3 regions of the Thalassotalea sp. LPB0316 genome follow, and region 1 is predicted to be linked to each of the others. Evidence: predicted binding sites of a transcription regulator. Region 1 holds the regulator's gene; each other region holds the start of a gene.
What was found. The regulator MetJ, encoded in region 1, represses methionine synthesis genes. The targets are predictions, from matches to a motif close to TAGACGTCTAGACGTCTA.
Positions count from the first base shown of each region.

Region 2: serA (phosphoglycerate dehydrogenase) is a predicted target of MetJ. The motif match lies at 2,413-2,430, and genes of this name have one in related genera.
Region 3: metK (methionine adenosyltransferase) is a predicted target of MetJ. The motif match lies at 1,775-1,792, and genes of this name have one in related genera.

Region 1 is NZ_CP062946.1:984,956-990,280, reverse strand. Features, by position in the region: gene metL (bifunctional aspartate kinase/homoserine dehydrogenase II) at 1-999, opposite strand, end outside; gene metB (cystathionine gamma-synthase) at 1,034-2,194, opposite strand; gene metJ (met regulon transcriptional regulator MetJ) at 2,362-2,691, shown strand; gene LP316_RS04370 (malic enzyme-like NAD(P)-binding protein) at 3,436-4,677, opposite strand; gene LP316_RS04365 (adenylosuccinate synthase) at 5,123-5,325, opposite strand, start outside.
Region 2 is NZ_CP062946.1:1,892,051-1,897,375, reverse strand. Features, by position in the region: gene LP316_RS08455 (peptide MFS transporter) at 1-170, shown strand, start outside; gene LP316_RS08450 (5-formyltetrahydrofolate cyclo-ligase) at 236-829, shown strand; gene rpiA (ribose-5-phosphate isomerase RpiA) at 911-1,567, shown strand; gene serA (phosphoglycerate dehydrogenase) at 2,451-3,680, shown strand; gene LP316_RS08435 (IS110 family transposase) at 4,089-5,129, opposite strand.
Region 3 is NZ_CP062946.1:3,456,050-3,461,374, reverse strand. Features, by position in the region: gene LP316_RS15550 (substrate-binding periplasmic protein) at 1-440, shown strand, start outside; gene metK (methionine adenosyltransferase) at 483-1,670, opposite strand; gene LP316_RS15540 (porin) at 1,911-3,032, shown strand; gene murI (glutamate racemase) at 3,042-3,869, opposite strand; RNA gene ssrS (6S RNA) at 3,966-4,149, opposite strand; gene LP316_RS15525 (substrate-binding periplasmic protein) at 4,316-5,002, opposite strand; gene zapA (cell division protein ZapA) at 5,113-5,325, opposite strand, start outside.

The DNA.
Region 1 (5,325 bases):
ATGTGACAGCGAAGATAGCAATTCACTTGAAACGATTAACACATCATTTGAATAGGTTACCGATAACTCTTGCTTGGCTAAAAAGCCAAATTTACCAATTTCAGTGCCGCTCGTTTCACTATCAAATGAACTGGCCACATGCAAATGCGTAGCATGCTCTTCCAATGGTTTTAGCGTATTGACATGTAAAACGGGATTACCCAATCGACCTAATTCTCGAGCAACACCATTGGGCAAGCGATGCAGTTTACGCGCCGCTGGCACTATTCTCGGATCGGCACTATAAATACCATCGACATCAGTCCATAAAGTGACATTGGCAGCGCCAGTTAAGGCAGCCATAATAGTTGCGGAATAATCAGAGCCATTGCGTCCTAATGTACACGAGCGACCATCAACATCCCGAGCAATGTACCCGGTCGCGATGGTAAGTTGATGATCTTGTTTTATTTGGTTAAATTTAGCTCGGCTTACATCATAGTTGACTTGGGTATTTTGCTCAGATACTACTTCGATAAAATCACGAGCATCAACAGCATGGCTTGGGCAAATTCGCTCATTCAAAACGGCTGACAGTAAACGCGCCGACCAAATTTCACCAAATGCTAAAATATCATTGCGATGCTTTTCTAACGCCTTAGCAAGCCATGAATCAAGCAAGGCGAAATCATCAGCTAATTGCTTGGTTAAATACGTACTGTTTTGTTCATTAAGTAGCTGTGCAATCAAGCCTTTTAATTGAAAATGTAGATTCTCTAGCGCATCTTGATAGTTCTCGTTATCTTTTGCCAATTGGCACAAATTAAATAACTGATCAGTTACACCACCATTAGCCGAGACCACAACAATGTCGTTGATTTGACAATGACGACAAATAATATCGATGACGCGCTCAATACACTCACTACTGGCTAAACTACTACCACCGAATTTGTGAATATTGATCGCGAGTTTGCCAGTCGCAGAATCAGGGTGCTTGATAAGGTTTTCTATAGTCATCAGTTACATCAACTCATTTCGATAAAGGCTGTAGTTAGGCTTGTTGGCTGTATTCTAGCGCTTGTGATAAGTCAGCAATAATATCATCAATATGCTCAATGCCGACGGATATTCTTACTAAAGATTGGCTGATTCCTGCAGCTATTTGCGCGTCGAGATCCATACCGGCATGCGTCATCGTCGATGGATGGCTAATCAAACTCTCCACACCGCCTAACGATTGAGCAAGTGTGAACAAAGACAGATTAGCAAATAATGCTTTGACCGCGGCTACGCCACCTTTAAGCTCGAAACTCAACATCGCACCAAAGCCATTTTGCTGTTGCTGAGCCAACTCATGTTGTGGGTGATTGGTAAGACCTGGAAAATAAACTTGTTCTATCGCTGGATGGCTAGCGAGAAATTCCGCGACATTAATGGCATTTTCTTGATGCCTTGCCATGCGCAACGGCAAGGTTTTTAAACCGCGCAATGCCAAATAGCTATCAAAGGCTGAGCCGGTAATGCCAATACAATTGGCCCACCACGCTAGCTCTTCGCCTAACGTTTGATCTTTAGTCACTAAAACACCACCGACAATATCACTGTGGCCATTTAAGTATTTAGTTGTTGAGTGGAAAACAATATCAGCGCCGAGTAATAGCGGCTTTTGAATCACTGGCGATAAAAAGGTATTGTCGACGGCGACAAGTGCTCCAACCGCCTTAGCTTTGGCTGAAATGGCTTGAATGTCAACAATACGCAATAAAGGGTTGCTTGGCGTTTCAATAAGTACAAGTTTGGGTTTAGTCGCTAACGCCTGAGCTAAAGCCTGCTCATCACGCTGATCAACAACGATTAATTCAAAATTGCCTTTTTTTGCTAAAAAAGTAAACAGGCGATAGCTACCACCGTAACAATCATGTGGGATGACAACTTTGTCGCCAACACTCACTAATTGCAGCAACAAGTGGACCGCAGACATTCCTGTACTAGTTACGATCCCTGTCGTGCCCTCTTCAAGCTCAGCAACCGTTTGTCCGAACGTAGCACGCGTTGGATTGCCGGTGCGGGAATAATCGTAATCACGTTTTTCATTAAACCCTTTTAATGAATAGGTACTCGATAAATGTAGCGGAGCAACAACAGCACCATGGTGTTGATCGATATTAATACCACCGCGGGCAGCTTGTGTTTCTATGTGTTGTTTACTCATGATCACTATCCAAAATTTTATAGGCGTTTAGACGTCTATAACTCTAAACGTATTCGCTATAGTGGTCAAGCTGTTTTTAGCCGTCTAAACTTCTACACATTCATAGTTGACTGTTTTCATACAACCAGTACAATTCCTATGGTTTAAAAACTTTTAGAGGTATTTTCATGGCGCAGTGGAATGGTGAATATATAAACCCATATGCCGAACATGGTAAAAAAAGCGAACAAGTTAAAAAAATAACAGTGTCCATTCCTTTACGTGTACTAAAAGTATTAACGGATGAGCGTACTCGCCGCCAAGTCAATAACCTCCGTCACGCAACGAATAGTGAATTGCTTTGCGAAGCATTTTTGCATGCATTCACTGGCCAACCATTACCAGATGACGCCGACCTAGCTAAAGACAATCCAGAAAAAATTCCGGCGAGCGTAAGAAAAGTACTCGTTGAAAACGGCATCACCGATTTTTCAATTTTTGAAGACGACGAAGAGTAATACTCTCGATTATTTCTAATGATGTTAGAAAGGGTCAGCGCTTAACACACTGACCCTTTTTTGCTTTTAAACCAAAGCAGCGTTAGGTACTAACCATGATAGAGCTTTCATATTTATCAGTGGATAAAACAGTGAGCCTCGAATTACACACCACTCCCATTCGCAATAGATTAATTTTTCACTTCCATGTTTATTGCTGGGCGAGGCAGGACGCCGAGCACTGATGTCATACAGGACGTATCTTCTTCAGGAACAGCTAATACCAATTTCGTTAAATAGTTAATCATTCAGAGCTACGTCAGGGAAGTTAGAACAAAGCAAATTGGTGCAGGTATGGTTATTCCATATCAAGGCAATTTGTAAAGTTATCACTTTTCTGACGAGCTCCCAAGGGCGAGTTTAAATGGCTTATATGCTTCGTTACTGATTTTGCTAAGGGAATAACCATTACCGGCAATCAAAGCCTTGCCTATAAGCCATTTAATTCTCGCTGAATGACCAACTATTTAATGAACTTGGTATGATAAACACAAGTGAAAAATTAATGTTGTCTATTGCGTGGGCGCCGAGGGAGATTAAAGAGGGAAACAGGCGCTTTTTCCCTCTTTAGTGCTGTCGGCACCCCGACAATATAATCTGAAAAGGTCCTAAACTCGAAAGTATTTATACTATTTAACTAACCATAAGTTAAAGTAATAGCCCCTTGATTAAAAATATCCAATATAGTCGCGAGATCATAACTCATTAGACGAAGTAATTCTCGGGCATGTCAATTTGGGCAACGCCTGACTCTACTGCAGCTAAAGCCACCGCTCTGGCAACTCGTGCGCATAAACGTGAGTCCATTGGTTTTGGAATAATATACTCTTTACCAAATTCAAGAGATTGATCACCGCTAGCGACTAGCACATCCTCAGGCACCGGCTCTTTTGCCAGTTCGCGAATCGCATCAACCGCTGCAACTTTCATTGCATCATTAATTTTAGTTGCTCGAACATCTAAGGCACCACGGAAAATAAACGGGAAACACAGTACGTTATTCACTTGGTTTGGATAATCAGAGCGGCCAGTTGCTATGATGACATCATCACGGGTCGCCTTGGCGAGTTCGGGTTTAATCTCAGGATCAGGGTTTGAACAGGCGAAAACCACAGGATTTGGCGCCATCAACGCAAGCTGCTCAGCAGAGAGTAAGTTAGGTCCTGATACACCGACAAATACGTCAGCACCATCAATCGCCTCTTCAAGTGTGCGCTTATCTGTGTTGTTAGCAAATAGCTTTTTATACTCATTTAAGTCATCACGACGAGTATGAACCACGCCTTTGGTATCTAGCATGTAGATTTTTTCACGCTGAGCACCGCATTTGATTAACAGCTCCATACAGGCAATCGCTGCTGCACCAGCCCCCATACAAACGATATTTGCATGTTTGATACTCTTACCTTGAATCTCTAAGGCATTCAACATGCCCGCGGCGGTGACAATAGCGGTACCATGTTGATCATCGTGGAAAACCGGTACTTTACAACGACTGATTAAGGCTTTTTCAATTTGAAAACACTCTGGCGCTTTAATATCTTCTAGGTTAATACCACCAAAACTATCAGCAATATTTGCTACCGTTGAAATAAACTCTTCAACTGTATTATGGGTAACTTCAATGTCGAACGAATTGATACCGGCAAAGCGTTTAAACAATAGCGCTTTACCTTCCATGACTGGCTTTGACGCCATAGGTCCCAAATTACCTAACCCCAAAATCGCCGTACCATTTGAGATAACAGCAACAGTATTGCCTTTGCCCGTGTACTTATAAACATCGTCAGGATTAGCTGCAATTTCACGTACTGGCTCAGCAACACCCGGACTGTAGGCGAGAGCAAGATCCTTAGAAGTTTCAGCTGGGGTAGTAATTTCTACACTAATTTTTCCTGCGGTTGGGTATTGGTGGTAATCCAAAGCTTGCTGACGTAAATCTGTCATGGCTATTCCTAAAATGCTAACAGTAGATAAAAATGAAGATGAAAGTTTTCTTTAAACTTTCAGGCGCGCCTATGGTAAGTGATTACTTTCCGGCAATTCAAGAGCTGACAAAGCTTACCAGTTACCTCTTCAATAAAAATAGTGCAACAGCTCTAACCAAAATTCACATAATTTTGTTAAATATTCGCTATAGCATCAGCCAATATGAAAGTTTGTTAGTATTTTAAAATAACGACCAGTAGCGACAGTTCGAGAATTTTCGCGATTGTTACCGTGTATTTCGTGATCTTAATTGCGGTAAATAGCGTGCAGGTTTTGGCAATGAGGTGATTGCCAAGCATGATTTTAGATAAATAATTATCTAATAAAGTACATTATATTTTTTTGTTATCAGCCATAAAAAAAGCCAACCTAAGGTTGGCTTTCATTGATCCGTTGACGTTTATTATTCAAACGGGTTAACCAAGATCATCGTTTCGACGCGATCTGGACCAGTTGAGATAATGTCAATTGGTACGCCTGTTACTTCTTCTAGGCGCTTAATGTAGGCACGAGCATTTTCAGGTAATTGTTCAACCGTTGTTGCGCCAACAGTAGACTCACTCCAACCTGGCAATGTTTCGTATACTGGGCTAATTTTTTCGTAGC
Region 2 (5,325 bases), 910 kb from region 1:
CAATTATGGCGTTTATCGCAGGTATCATTTTATGGTTAATGAGCGACAAGCTAGTTGACTGGATGCACGGCGCTGAAGATTCACACCCACAAGATTTGGACGGCCGTTTAGAAGAAGAAATGGCAGTTACGGGTACTCACGAAGGTATGCAAGAAGAGCGTACTAAGTAATTAGTACTTGATTTAATAAATGGGGTCAGAGTAAATTTACTCTGACCCCATTTTTATTTGAGCCTATGAGCCTTTATCAAACACAACAACGACAAAAATTGCGCAGCTCGATAAGGCAACGTCGTAACGACCTCTCAAGAGCTTTTCAAATAAAAGCTGAACAACAATTACTCTCGCAACTTTCATCCTACTGTACTCAACATCAAGTTAAATCAGTGGCTATTTATTTGGCTAATGACGGAGAGTTGCAAACCGATGCATTTATCTCGTGGTGTTGGCAACATAACGTTAATGTTTACTTGCCGGTTATCCACCCATTTAGCAAACATCATTTATTGTTTTTACACTATAGTCCTGAAACCGAAATGCAAACTAATAGGTTCGGCATTCGCGAACCGATGCTTAACGTACAGCAAGTGATAGCGCCAACGCAATTAGATGTATTGTTTACACCATTAGTCGCCTTTGATGCCATGGGCAATCGCATGGGTATGGGCGGAGGCTTTTACGATAGAACGCTTGCACATCTGAACAATGCTCATACACAAGTGATTGGTTTGGCACACGATTGCCAGCAAGTAGAGTCGATTCCGACTGAGCCATGGGATATTCCTTTATCGCAAATTATCACACCAACTCAGCGAATAAATTGCCAGTAAATTGGGCTCGTTTAACATCCAATCTATGGCTATAATAGCGCCCAATACAAGATTACAGAAAGATTTGCGACAGGACTTCCTATGACTCAAGATGAAATGAAAAAAGCCGCGGCGCTCAAAGCACTGGAATTTATCAAGCCTGATACAATTGTTGGTGTTGGCACTGGCTCGACTGTTAACCACTTTATCGATGCACTAGCGACGATTAAACATCAAATTGTTGGTGCAGTTTCAAGCTCTGATGCGTCGACTAAGCGCCTAGAAGCGCACGGTATCGAGGTATTTGATTTAAACTCAGTTGATAGCCTTGATGTATATGTTGACGGCGCCGATGAAATTACCGAGCATTTTGCAATGATCAAAGGCGGTGGTGCGGCATTAACGCGTGAAAAAATTGTCGCAGCGGTGGCGAAAGAGTTTATTTGTATCGCTGACAGTTCGAAACAAGTTGGCGTATTAGGTGACTTCCCGCTCCCTGTCGAAGTGATCCCTATGGCGCGAAGCTATGTTGCCCGAGAGTTAGTAAAACTAGGTGGTGATCCGGTCTATCGAGAAGGGGTTATTACTGATAACGGCAATGTAATTTTAGATGTTCACAATTTAAAGATCCTCAACCCGAAACAACTTGAAATTGATATTAACGCCATTGTTGGCGTGGTAACTAATGGTTTATTCGCCTGCCGTGGTGCAGACGTATTGATATTAGGTACGCCAGAAGGCGCAAAGGTTATTAGCTAGTTCCTAAATAACTTAAGCAATAGATACCCGCCTCGACAGTTGCTCCTAGATTGTTTTACTTCCCTGCATTCATACAGGTATTCGCTGGTAATAATATTTTAGTCATACCCGAGCAATCGGGTATTTTTGTGTCCTAAAAAGTGAGTCGTACCCGAGTAGTCGGGTATCTTTGTATCCAAAAAAGTGAGTCATACCCGAGTAGTCGGGTATCTTTGTGCGCTGATAAGTGAGTCATACCCGAGTAGTCGGGTATCTTTGTGCCCTAAAAAGTGAGTCATACCCGAGTAGTCGGGTATCTTTGTGCGCTGATAAGTGAGTCATACCCGAGTAGTCGGGTATCTTTGTGCGCTGATAAATGAGTCATACCCGAGTAGTCGGGTATCTTTGTGCCCTAAAAAGTGAGTCATACCCGAGTAGTCGGGTATCTTTGTGCGCTGATAAGTGAGTCATACCCGAGTAGTCGGGTATCTTTGTGCGCTGATAAATGAGTCATACCCGAGTAGTCGGGTATCTTTGTGCGCTGATAAGTGAGTCATACCCGAGTAGTCGGGTATCTTTGTGCTGTAAAAGAGGAGATTACCGCCTACGCGGTAATGACGGTAAGGTCTGGAGATTGCCGCCTCGATAATTGCTCCTGCATTATTCTACTTACCTATAGCCATATAGGTATACGCGTTAATGACGGTAGAATCCATACCTACCTCCCGTCATTGCGGCGAAGGCCGCAATCTTGTAGTAACTAGTAATTCTCAATTGTTTAAATTTCGACTATAACTCTGCACTAGGTTTATTTTTTACAATCGTGTAAAAAAACAACTTTAGAGTTTTAACACTATATGCTAAGTTAGCATTCTAGCCATCCAAACAAGAAGTTAGTCAAAACATGAGCAAAGTATCACTGGCAAAAGAAAAAATTAAAATCTTATTGCTTGAAGGCGTTCATCAAAGCGCAGTAGAAGAGTTAAAGTCAAAAGGCTATACCAATATTGAGTATTTAAAAACCTCTTTGAGTGAGCAAGATTTGATCAAAAAAATCAAAGATGTTCACTTTATTGGTATCCGCTCTCGTACTCAATTAACTGAGCGTGTGCTAGCACATGCATCGAAGCTCGTTGCCATAGGCTGTTTTTGTATTGGAACTAACCAAGTCGAATTACCTGCCGCACAAGTTCTAGGTATTCCAGTATTTAATGCACCGTTTTCAAATACCCGTTCAGTTGCTGAACTAGTTTTAGGTGAAATCTTATTATTGTTACGTGGTATTCCTGAAAAAAACGCTCAGGCACACAGAGGCGTCTGGAACAAATCAGCAGCTGGCAGTGTAGAAGCTCGTGGTAAAACCCTTGGTATTATTGGCTACGGCCATATTGGGACTCAACTAGGAATTCTAGCTGAAACCATCGGTATGAAAATTCGCTTTTACGATATCGAAACAAAGCTACCACTAGGTAACGCTAGCCAAGCAGATAGCTTGAGCCAACTTTTCAAAGAAGCCGATGTTATCAGCCTGCATGTACCTGAAACTGCTCAAACACAAAACATGATTGGCGTTGCTGAATTTGATGCAATGAAAGACGGCGCCATATTTATTAATGCATCTCGCGGCACGGTAGTAGATATCGATGCTTTAGCAGGTGCATTAGAGAGTAAGAAAGTTGGTGGTGCTGCCATTGACGTATTCCCTGTAGAGCCTAAGAGTAATGATGAAGAGTTCACGTCACCACTTCGCGCCTTTGACAATGTGATTTTGACACCACACATTGGCGGCTCTACTAAAGAAGCACAAGAAAATATCGGCCTGGAAGTCGCTAGTAAAATGGCCAAATACTCAGATAACGGCTCTACGTTATCTGCAGTAAACTTCCCTGAAGTATCTTTACCGGAACACGCTGGCACAAGCCGCCTGTTACACATCCACGCCAACAGACCAGGTATTATTACGCAAATCAATACCATCTTTGCTGAGAATGATGTCAACATTGCTGCTCAGTATCTACAAACAGACGATAAAATTGGTTATGTTGTTATTGATGTAGAAACCGAAAACAGTGAAAAAGCACTGGCTAAGTTAAAACAAATCGACGGCACTATTCGCGCTCGTATTTTGCACTAGTTACCGCCTGAGTAAGCCCGGTGTTATACCCGAGAGGTCGGGTATCTTTCCTATTTGTGAGTCATACCCGAGCAATCGGGTATCTTTAAGCCTTTAGTGCCTTGTTTTTGAGATTACCGCCTCCGCGGTAATAACGGGAAATTAAACACGTCATTCCCGTATATGGACTCCCGGATAATTACAACCTATTTTTTGCAATGTTAAGTAGGAAAGGTGCGTCCGTATATTCGGGCTCTATTTGAGTAGCGAACTCTGGCCCCTGATGTATTCGCACCTCCATGCCTCATCGAGGTGACGGTATTTTATACCGAGGGAATGAGCAGGCTCTTGGAGGTCGGTCTTACCTATTTTTTAATCGCATTAAATAAAGATGTAATTTCCTATAACTTAATTGATGGGTTGTCTAATTTAGTGGTGTAGCTCAGCTGGTTTTTGATATTGACTATCATGGCTTAACATCGCCCAAGCGGTTCGAACCGTTTTGTTGGCTAATGCTACCGCCGCTTTTTTAAGACTACCTTTTGCTATCAACTGTTTAATCCATATTTCTTTGTTGTTTTTAGGTTGCCGTTTATCCACGACTTTCACATAAGCCAAAGCACCTTGGATTAACGTTGAGCGTAGCCGTTTGTTACCACACTTTTTACCTATGGTACCGAGTACAATATTTCCTCCGGTACTATATTGCTTCGGTGTAAGGCCTATACAAGCCGAGGCTTCTCGCCCATTTTTAAAACTACTACCTTGATTTCCAAGGGCAATATAAAGGCCAAGCGCATTAACCGGCCCGACACCTTCTAGTGCCATTAGAGACTGGCATTGCGCTTGCTGTTTAATCAGTAAGCCTAGTTGTTTTTCAATGTGTTGCTCTTGCGCTTCGATAACTAAATACAGTTGATACATATTGCTTATTTGCTCTCGAAAAGCAAAAGGCAGCTCGTTTTCTCCATCCTCGAGTATTTCAGGAATGCGCTTTTTAAATGCCGAAATACCTTTGGGGATGGTGATGCCAAATTCAGATATTAACGCCCTAAGCATATTACTCATTGCTGTTAACTGGTCACTCAGATGTTGACGCATTCTTTCTATCGACTGTAAACCTTGTTGCTCAACGGTTTTGATGGCTACAGACTTTACTCTCGGTTGTTTTGAAGCTACGCCTATTGCCAAGGCGTCGTTCTTATCGGTTTTATGGCCCTGGCGAAAGGGGGTAACGGATTTGGTCGGGATGATTTTTGCCTTGTGACCGTGTTGCTCTGCAAATCTAGCCCAGTAATGTGAAGAGCCACAGGCTTCCATGACAACGGTCGCTGGTTTCTGCTTAATTAACCAATTAGTTAATGATGCCCTAGTAAAACTTCTATCTGTGAGCACTTTGTTTTTATCTGTTATAACACAGGCATGAAAAGAAGACTTTGCTAAATCGATGGCAATAACGTTATTATTCATTTGTATGGACTCCAAGGTAAAAGTTTAGGCACTTATTACGTTACTCCCCCAGAGGGAGGGAGTCCATACATCGAGAAGTCGGGTATCTTTATGCGTTTAGCGCCTTGCTTTTGAGATTACCGCCTCCGCGGTAATGACGGGAAATTAAACACGTCATACCCGAGAAGTCGGGTATCTTTATGCGTTTAGCGCCTTG
Region 3 (5,325 bases), 1.1 Mb from region 1:
AGCACCGAAGCTTTCTTTATAGCGCTCAGCCGTTCCCTGAAAATTTTTCGTTAAGCCAAGCAAGTAAACCTGAAAACATCTGTACGAGAAAAGGTTTTGTTTACCCGACATTACAGCCTTATATCGATAACAAAAGACTCATTCGAGTCGACTCGTCTAGCCAACTTACAATGCTTAGAATGTTGTTCAAAAAACGCTGTGATTACACAATCATGAATGAGTTTAATGCCGATAATTTAATGAATTCAGCATTTTTCCCAGACGAAACCTTATACGCCTCGCCAGAGCCAATAACCATTGTGCCACTTAATATTATTTTGAGAAAAGAGCTTGTTGAGGAAAAGGCATTACTTGATGCGCATATTCAACAGCTCAAAGAACGAGGTGAAATAAAGCGCTTGATTGAAAAACATATGGCAACAAAAAAGGGAGCTAATTAAGCTCCCTTTTACACGATTAATTATCACGAATTTGTGTTTGGCTTATAAACCCGCAGCAGCTCTTAATGCGTCAGCTTTATCGGTTTTTTCCCAAGAAAATGCGGTGAAGGTATCTTCACCAACGGTCATTTCGTATGGTTCGCGACCAAAGTGACCATATGCCGCTGTTTCGCGGTACATTGGGTGCAACAAATCTAGCATTTTAGTGATGCCGTAAGGGCGTAAATCAAAGTGTTCACGTACTAACTCAACTAACTTTTCATTTGAGACTTTGCCAGTGCCAAAGGTATCAACTGAAATAGACGTCGGCTCTGCTACACCAATGGCGTATGAAACCTGAATTTCACAACGATCCGCTAAACCGGCAGCAACGATGTTTTTCGCAACATAACGGCCAGCGTAAGCTGCACTTCTATCTACTTTTGATGGATCTTTCCCTGAGAATGCACCACCACCGTGACGCGCCATACCACCGTAGGTATCAACGATAATTTTACGACCCGTTAAACCACAGTCACCCACTGGGCCACCAATTACAAACTTACCGGTTGGATTGATGAAGTATTTGGTGTTTTCTGTTAAAAGCTCTTCAGGTAATACGTGATTAATGATGTTTTCCATCACTGCTTCGTGTAGCATTTCTTGCGAGATATCAGGGTTATGCTGTGTTGATAACACAACGGCGTCAATCGCTACAGGCTTATCATCTTCATAAACAAATGTTACTTGTGATTTAGCGTCTGGGCGCAACCAAGGCAAGATCCCTTTTTTACGCATTTCAGCTTGGCGCTCTACTAAACGGTGAGAATAGTAAAGTGGCGCAGGCATTAATGAAGGTGTTTCATTGGTGGCATAGCCAAACATTAAGCCTTGGTCACCAGCGCCTTGCTCTTCAGGTTTAGCGCGGTCAACACCTTGGGCAATTTCAGGAGATTGCTGACCAATCAAGTTCATAATGCCACAGGTGTCACCATCAAAGCCTACCTCTGACGAAGTGTAACCGATATCAGTGATAACTTTACGAGTGATCTTTTCTAAATCAACCCAAGCTTCGGTTGTGATTTCACCTGAAATAATCGCTACGCCTGTTTTAACCATAGTTTCACAAGCGACACGAGCGAATTTATCTTCAGCAATGATCGCGTCTAGTACTGCATCAGAGATCTGATCAGCAATTTTATCTGGATGACCTTCAGAAACTGATTCTGAAGTAAATAAGTGAGTTGTCATAAAACCTCATTCATTAACAATGTGCACGTTATTACGTAGCGTTGTCTAATTATGGTCAAAATTTTGTGCAATTCTAACTTCTTAAAAAGTTATTTACTAGCTTTTTTACGTCTAGACGGCTAAATGATTTTCCGCTCACTGAGTTTGATAACAAAATGTGAAAACCTTGTTACAGCCTTTAACAGTTAAATCTTGTGATTCATTTATAGTTGCTATTAGTACAACTAGTAGGATCTTTTGATGACAACAAAGAAAAAATTCGCTTGCCTATTACCTTTGGTATTTGCCAGTCATGCAATGGCAATTGAAATTTATAGTGACAGTTCAAAATCGGTGGTGATGGGCGGTTACTTTGATGTGGGTTATATTCAAACCAAGGATCGCAATGAGATCACCGATGGCTTCTCACGACTAAATTTGAATTTTACTCAAGACCTTTCCGATGGTTGGCAATCTGTTGCGATGCTAGAGTGGGGGATAACGCTAGCTAGTGACCCTTCTTTTGGTTTGATCTTAAGCGGCGACCAATTAAGACCTCAAGGCAACCAAGGAGACAGTGTTTGGTTGCGTTTAGGTTATGTTGGGGTGTCACACGATACCTACGGTAGTTTTACAGTTGGTAAACAGTGGGGTAGCTTGTATCAAGTTGCCGCCGTAACAGATGTATTACCGATGTTCGGTGGCATGGCGTCAGGCACGTATAACTTTGCAACAGACGGTTATTTATCTGGTACAGGACGAGCTGATAAAGCACTGCAATACAACAATCAGCTAGGGAATTTGACGGTTAGCGCGCAAATTCAGGTCATGGAAGAGTCGATAGAAATAGGCGGGGAAAACACGTTAATCAATAATGGTTATATCAACTTTGATACTAACTACGGTATCGGGTTAACTTACAAACTCCCCTACAAATTCGGCGTTGGTGCAGGTTTTAATACGGGTGAAGTGACGATTGAAAATAACACCAAACAATTTACCGCAGACGATCGCATTGCAACTTTCCACGTAACTTATGGCAAATTTAATCAACCTGGCCTTTATGTCGCGGCGCTATATTCTAAGATGGAAAATCACGAGGCGACTAACGTTAATCAACTGATGGAAAAATCTGTGGGTAAAGAAGCGGTAGTTGCTTATAAGTTTGACAACAATGTTACGCTGACCAGTGGTTATAACGATTTAGCCGATAAATCGGGTGACAGTCAATACAATATGTCATTCCGCTCGGTTGGCCTTACCTACGAATGGAGTAAAAACTTCTGGATATATGCTGACAAAAAGTTTGACTCGACCACTTATGCCGATGGCTCCAAGCCTGAACTCGATATGGTAGGTTTTGGTTTCAGATACTTCTTGTAAGCGAGTAACTTAATTAAGTGGGACTGGCAATACTTGTGCTGGATATTGCCACAACTCCGCTATTTTTTTGGCTAAGGTTTGGTTACAGGCAGAGGTGTAAAAGACATCTGGTTGAGTCGGCTGGGCACTAGCGAGAAGGTCAAACTCAATGAGTTTGCGCTCTAGTTGGGCACTGACAGGAATACCCGTATCAATAATATTCACAGCGCTGTTTAATTTACTTGCAATTAAAGCTTTTACCAATGGGTAATGCGTACAACCAAGTACGAGTGTATCGATGTCCTGTTCGATAAAGCCAGTTAAGTACTGATCAAGCAAGGTACTTATTTGCTGAGTGTTATCACCTAACTTTTCAATTAATTCAACCAAGCCAGGGCAGGGCTGAATAAAAACATCAGCGCCAGTGGCATAGGTGTGAATTAAGTCGTGAAAGCGTTGTGTACTCGCCGTTGCTTGTGTTACCAATACGCCAACTTTTCTATTTTTACTGTGAAGTGCAGCAGGTTTTATCGCCGGCTCGACCCCGATAATAGGTATTGAATATTTTGCTCGCAGTGCTTGGATCGCAGTAACCGTTGCCGTATTACAAGCAACAACAATCGCCTTAACGGGTTGCTTTGTTAAGAATTCACCAATTTCTAACACCCGTTGACAAATAAAAGCATCACTTTTTTCCCCGTAAGGGGCATGTAAATTATCTGCTAGGTAGATAAGGTGCTCGTTGGGCAAACGCTGTTTGATCTGATTTGCAATCGATAAGCCACCAATGCCTGAATCAAAGATGCCGATGGGTAGATTGTGCTGTGAAATTGTTGACTTAGAGTGTCGGGTCGCCATATCAAGCTTTATTGGTTACAAACAAACGAGTTATAAGGTTTATTCAAACAGAAGTAAAGGTGATTATTTCTATTGCAATTTCAAGTGGAGGATGTGGAGCACTCCCAAAATACCGCAGTTAACGTTAGCCCTTGAACACCGTGGTTCAAGGCGGAACTTGCGCTTCCACCGTAGGCTTCTCGATACAAGTCGAGCATGCTCAATAGCAAAAGCTGAAATTCCTGAGGTAAAACTTATCGGCTCGGGGACATAGTCAACACACGAGAATTTCGAGAGGCTCTGATAGCTATTATAGCCGATGTGCAAACGAGTGAAACTAATAATTGTAACCAATCGATTATTCACTAGACAAAAATTATCTAAGAAGTAAGCAATCAGCTAAAAACATACCTTCGTAGAGTTTCGAGGGGATGTTTTTGTCCGCAAAACATCGGTATTGGTAACTATTAATGAGTTGATTGGTTATCTAATTTATCATTCACTAGATTCACCAATGCAGTGGCATTAGGATGATGCTTTGATATAGCAATATAAACAGGCATTGACACAAGTCCGTCAAAAACATTGGTTGAGAGTGTTGATGTTTTGCTTGGATAATCATAGGTGAGGAAATAGTCTACTTTGCCTGCATTTATGAGTTGCAGTGCTTGCTCAAAACTATCGACATTATATCGCATGCCATTGGTGTTGTTAGTGTCCAATTTATCTTGGAGACCATAAAATGCAGAAGAGCTTAGTGCGACATAAGGTTGCTGTTTTAGTTGGCTGATGTCTTTCAGGCTAGGCGTCGACTGATTGCGTATAACGCCCAGTCTAACAAAGTACAAAGGCCGATTACTTATATAAAAGTCTTTTTGTACTTGCTCGTTTGGCGCAATAACTGAAACTAGGTCGTAGTCACCTGTTTTTAATAATTTGATACCTCGATTGATCGAGTTAAAGTGAAACTCAATAGATGGCGAATTTTGATAAAAGAGTTGTTTTATCGCCTCTATGCCCATGCCGTCAGCGCGGTTGTCAGCATTGATATATTCATATGGGGGCAATGAAGAATAAAAGTAACGTATTTTCTCTTGTGCGAGAATCGAAAAAGACACAGAAGAAATAACTAATAAAATTAGCTTGATAAACATAAGATAACGTTTAGTTAATAAAAGCCACTAAAAATAGCATAGTAAAAACAAAAGTGAATTAATATTTACATGTTTGCTTAGGCTTACGAAAAAACGCTGTGAGACTTGTATTACCCTGCTTTCTTGGTACTAGTAACGTTTATCGCTTGTTCAATAGTTGATTGTAATAAAGCGATTTTCTCTTGCGTTTCAACTCGCTCTTGGACCATTTCTGCTTTTAATGAAAGTAGTTCGTTGGTTAAATTTAGTGCCAACATCAGCAACAAATTTTCTGTTTTCGCGCTAGGATGAGCCGATTGTGCTTGCTCTAGTCGAGCGGTTAA